DNA from 2 places in the Nocardioides sp. NPDC127503 genome. Region 2 is predicted to be linked to the other one. Evidence: riboswitches for the same ligand, from Rfam matches in the RefSeq annotation. Region 2 holds a riboswitch; the other holds the start of a gene.
The links. Region 2 has a riboswitch for cyclic di-AMP ahead of ABTW65_RS15480 (C40 family peptidase). Riboswitches for the same ligand answer to the same signal wherever they lie in the genome.
Positions count from the first base shown of each region.

Region 1: linked by a shared signal. The riboswitch ahead of ABTW65_RS22355 (C40 family peptidase) and the one ahead of ABTW65_RS15480 (C40 family peptidase) in region 2 are both predicted to bind cyclic di-AMP.

Region 1 is NZ_JBEORH010000010.1:205,469-207,663, forward strand. Features, by position in the region: gene prfB (peptide chain release factor 2) at 1-136, opposite strand, end outside; gene ABTW65_RS22355 (C40 family peptidase) at 259-1,071, opposite strand; cyclic di-AMP (ydaO/yuaA leader) riboswitch at 1,074-1,236, opposite strand; gene ABTW65_RS22360 (response regulator transcription factor) at 1,465-2,145, opposite strand; gene ligD (non-homologous end-joining DNA ligase) at 2,160-2,195, opposite strand, start outside.
Region 2 is NZ_JBEORH010000006.1:151,233-153,427, forward strand. Features, by position in the region: gene ABTW65_RS15480 (C40 family peptidase) at 1-892, opposite strand, end outside; cyclic di-AMP (ydaO/yuaA leader) riboswitch at 908-1,112, opposite strand; gene ABTW65_RS15485 (hypothetical protein) at 1,209-1,391, opposite strand; gene ABTW65_RS15490 (NYN domain-containing protein) at 1,514-2,195, shown strand, end outside.

The DNA of each region.
Region 1 (2,195 bases), on a different contig from region 2:
AGAGGTCGGGCGCGGCGACCTGCTCGCCGAGGTCGGCGATCTCCTTGCGCATCGCGTCCAGGTCCAGCACCTGGCCGATGGTCTGCATCGTTGCCTGGAGCTGCTTGATCTCGGTGTCGAATTCGGGGCCTGCCACGTCTTACAGGTTACTTGACGCGTGGTGCCGTACCCGATTCGCGGACCCTCAAATATGCGCTCGCCCTCCGGTAGGGGAACCGGAGGGCGAGCGCCAGGGGGATATATGGGTCCCGAGAAGCCTCAGGCCTGGTGGGTCGAGCCGGCGAACCAGCCGTCCCAGGCAGCCTCTTCACGAACGGCCGAGCCCGGCTTGGGGGCGTGCAGCATGATCGCCTGACCATTCTCCCAGCGCAGGAAGATGCCCACGTGGTAGACCGGGCTGCCCCAGAACATCAGGTCGCCGCGCTGGATCTGGTCGTTCGGGACCGTCGGCAGCGCTGCGGCCTGGTCCCGCGAGACCCGGGGAAGCTCGATGCCGGCGGCGCTGAAGGCGTACTGCGTCAGGCCGGAGCAGTCGAACGAGCTCGGGCCGGTGGCACCCCAGACGTACGGGTCACCGATCTGCTCCGAGGCGACGCTGATCGCGCGCTCGATCTTGCCCTCCTGGCTCGCGGCGAAGGCCTTCGCCTCTGCTTCGGCCTTCTTCTTCGCTTCCGCTGCCTTCTTGGCGGCGATCGCTGCCTTGCGCTTCGCCTCGGCCGCCTTGCGGGCTGCCTCGGCCTTACGCTCCTGCACCTCGACAGCCCTCTCGAGCTGCTTGATGTCGGTGAGCATCGCGGTGGGGGTGGCCGAGGCCTCCAGGGTCGGAGCCTCCACCACCTTGGCCGACTCAGTGGTCGACTCGAGGCTGGCCTCGTGGGAGACCGGGGCGGCGTTGGCGGCGGGCACTGCCACCAGGGCACCGGCGGCGATGCCGCTGGCAAGGGTGATGCGGCCGATGAGCTTGCCGTGGCCGCTGAGCGATCCTGCGATCGACCGGGCGATCGAGACGTTCGGCGACCGGAACGGGCGCGGCGCGCCTCGATGGGCTGGGTTGGATACGGACTTGGACATGCGTGAGTTCCTTCCCACGCCTGCGAGGTGAGCTGTCGGGTTCGGGCTAGAAGGTTGCCCGGCCATCATTGCGATGGCTTCACCCCAAGCGACCGTCCGAGTTAGTCGCGTGGAACTTGGGTCCCCCGCTCCTGTCCCATACGTACTGCTGAGTGTGAGGGTAAAGGGGGTTCAGTAGTAGGGGCCGGCTTCCGGAGGGACAGGATTCGGCGTGTACCCGGGGCCGGTCGTGCGTTCTGCACGGCTCATCCAAGGTGACATGCGATCTGGAACGGATCCAATCCCGAATGCCCGAATCCGGAGCACAAACGGCGTGTTCACGCGTGACTTTGCCGTCGTTTGTGAGTCATCTCACCGAGTGAACACGTGTCTGACGCCGTGTCGAACTTGCGTTTACTCCGCTGCTTCGAGTCGGAAACCGACTCCGCGGACCGCGACGACCTTCTCCTGGACACCGGCCGCCTCGAGCTTCTGGCGAAGGCGTCCGACGGTGACGTCGAGCGTCTTGGTCGAGCCGTACCAGTTCTCGTCCCAGACCTCGGCCATCAGCCGGTCGCGGGAGACGACCTTGTCGCGGGAAGCGGCCAGGACGGCCAGGAGCGCGAACTCCTTGCCGGTCAGGGTGACCTCACGCTCGCCGGCGTAGACCCGGTGGGCAGCGACGTCGATGCGCAGGGCGTCGTCGTCGGCGCCGGGCTCGACCGGACCCGAGCGGCGCAGGAGGGCGCGGACCCGCGCCTGGAGGACGGCCAGCGCGAACGGCTTGGCCAGGTAGTCGTCGGCACCGGCGTCGAGGCCGACGACCAGGTCGATCTCGGCGTCACGGGCGGTGAGGATCATGATCCCGCCCTCGTAGCCGTTGTCGCGGGCGGCCTTGCAGACCTCGAGGCCGTCCATGTCCGGAAGGCCGAGGTCGAGCAGCACCAGCTCGGCGTCGTACGGAGGTGCCAGGAGCTCCAGCGCCTTCTTGCCGGAGTCGACCCAGGTGACGTCATAGCCCTCACGCTGGAGCGTGCGCACCAGGGGAGCAGCGATGTCCTCTTGGTCTTCTACGACAAGCACGGAGTTCGACATGAAGAGAACAATAGTTACAGCCCCGTAGGGCTTGTGAAGAGATCCCCCCT
Region 2 (2,195 bases):
TGCCGATGTAGATGCCGACGTGGCTGATCGGGCTGTAGTAGAAGACCAGGTCACCGGGGGCGAGCTGGTCGCGCGAGACCTGGGGTCCGCTGCTGTACTGCGCCGAGGAGGAGTGCGGGAGCGAGACGCCGGCCTGGCCCCAGGCACCCATGGTGAGGCCCGAGCAGTCCCACGACTCGGTCCCGGTGGCGCCGTAGACGTAGGCGTCGCCGACCTGGGCGAGGGCGTAGTCGACGGCCACCTTGGCGCGACCCGAGGGCGGCGGCAGGTTGGAGGGGATGCTGGTGTCGGTGGACTGGAACTCCTCCAGCTCATCGGCCTCCAGCTCGTCGAGCTCGGCCTGAGCCGCCTCGTACTTCTTGTCGATCTCGCTCTTCTTCTGCTGCATGGTCGTCTTGACCTTGGCCATCTGGGACTTGGCGTCCTCGGTGGCCTCGCGACGCACCTGGAGGGCCTCCGCCTCGGTGTTGTACCGAGCCAGCAGGTCGGCCTGCAGAGCGTTGTAGGACGAGACGGTGGAGAGACCGGCGAGGAACTCCTGCGGGTCCTCGGAGGTGATCACCTGGCCGACGGCAGAGACGTCGGAGCCCTCGAACTGCCGCAGCACGGAGTCACGGAGCTCGGCGCGGATCTTGTCGAGCTCCTTGCTCTGACGCTTCTCGTCGGAGCTGAGGTCGTCGAGCTGGTCCTTGAGGTCCTGCAGCCGCAGCTTGGCGTTGCTGTAGTCCTCGTTGGCCGCCTCGGCCTGGGTGTAGAGCTTGTCGACCTTCTTGCGAACGTCGTCGATGTCTGGGTCTGCCTGGGCGGGGGTCGCTGCGGGAATGATCCCGGCGACACCGATGGCGGCGATGCCGGCTACTCCGGCAATGAGTCGCTTCCGGTCGCGTGTCACGAGCGGACGGTCTCCTTGTGTAGTCGTTGACGCCTACCGGGTGAGCTGACGGGTTCAGGCACGACCTGCCTTACCACCGCTCCTCGATCTGGTCTCCCAGATCGCCCTTGCGGCGGATGCACCCCAGGTGATCGCACTCCGTTTTCGCGGCGTACGACCGGTGTGGTTCCCCGGCTCCTGGCCCGCCCCGAAGCGGGCCTGGACTAAGCGCGACACTCGCGTGGGCCGGTTGACCCACTCCCACGAGCGCCAAGTTCCTGCGCACACTAGCCGACGGCATCCCCCACCTGCCAACCACCCACGCCCAAAAGTTCGGCTACATCCCTTCCACCATGCGCAGCGGCGGGACCAGCCCACCTTCGGCCAGCACGTCGAGCGCCCGGCGCTCGTCGTCCTCGATGGTCAGCTCCGGCGGCGGCCCCAGCAGCACGGTGACCACGCAGTCGTGGCACGCCAAACCGCGTACGAGGCAGGTGTCACAGTCGATTCTCGTCGTCATGCTGTGACGGTCTCACCGAGCACCGACATTTTTGCTTTCGTCCGGTTGCGTGCGGCGTGTCACCACCATCGCAGCACGGTATTCGAGGCGGCGATCGCGGACCGGGTCCCTACACTTGGAACATGGAGGTCTCCGCGTACGCGACGCTCCCCGACACGGTCCGGGGGCGCATCGTCGCGCTCACGGCCGGGGTGCTTCCCGACGTGGTGCGGCTCCCACCCGCGCTCAAGCGGATCGCCGACTTCGCGCCTGCCCGGCGCGCCAAGGCCGGCGGCGCGATGATCGCCTCGGTGCTCGAGAGCGACGACGAGGTCCGGGAGAAGGTCGGCAGCCAGCTGCGCCCGGCGTACGTTCCCGAGGGCTCCTCCGACGACGTGGTCCTTCCCGAGGACCCGGCCGAGGCGGCCGCCGTCGTCTGGCTCATCCGCCCCGACGGCTGGGAGGTCTCGCTCAAGGAGGCCCTGGACCGGCTCGACGCCGCCGCGGTGCCCGTGGTCGACGCCGAGGTCGCCCGCCTGCGCGGCAAGCTCGCCGCCGCCGAGGACGAGATCCGCGAGGTCCGTGCCGACCGCAAGGCCCGCCTCGACGACCTCAAGGCCGACAACACCGCCCTGCGGCGCAAGCTCGGCGAGGCCCGAGCAGCCGCACGCGAGGCCGGCACGGGACTGGACGCGGCTCTGACCGAGACCCGCGCGGCGCTCGCCCGTGCCGAGGACGAGCTCGCCGCACGTGACCGCCAGCTGCGTCAGCTCCGCAGCCAGATCGACAAGCTGGAGCGCGAGGCGGCCGCCGAGCGGCGTACGT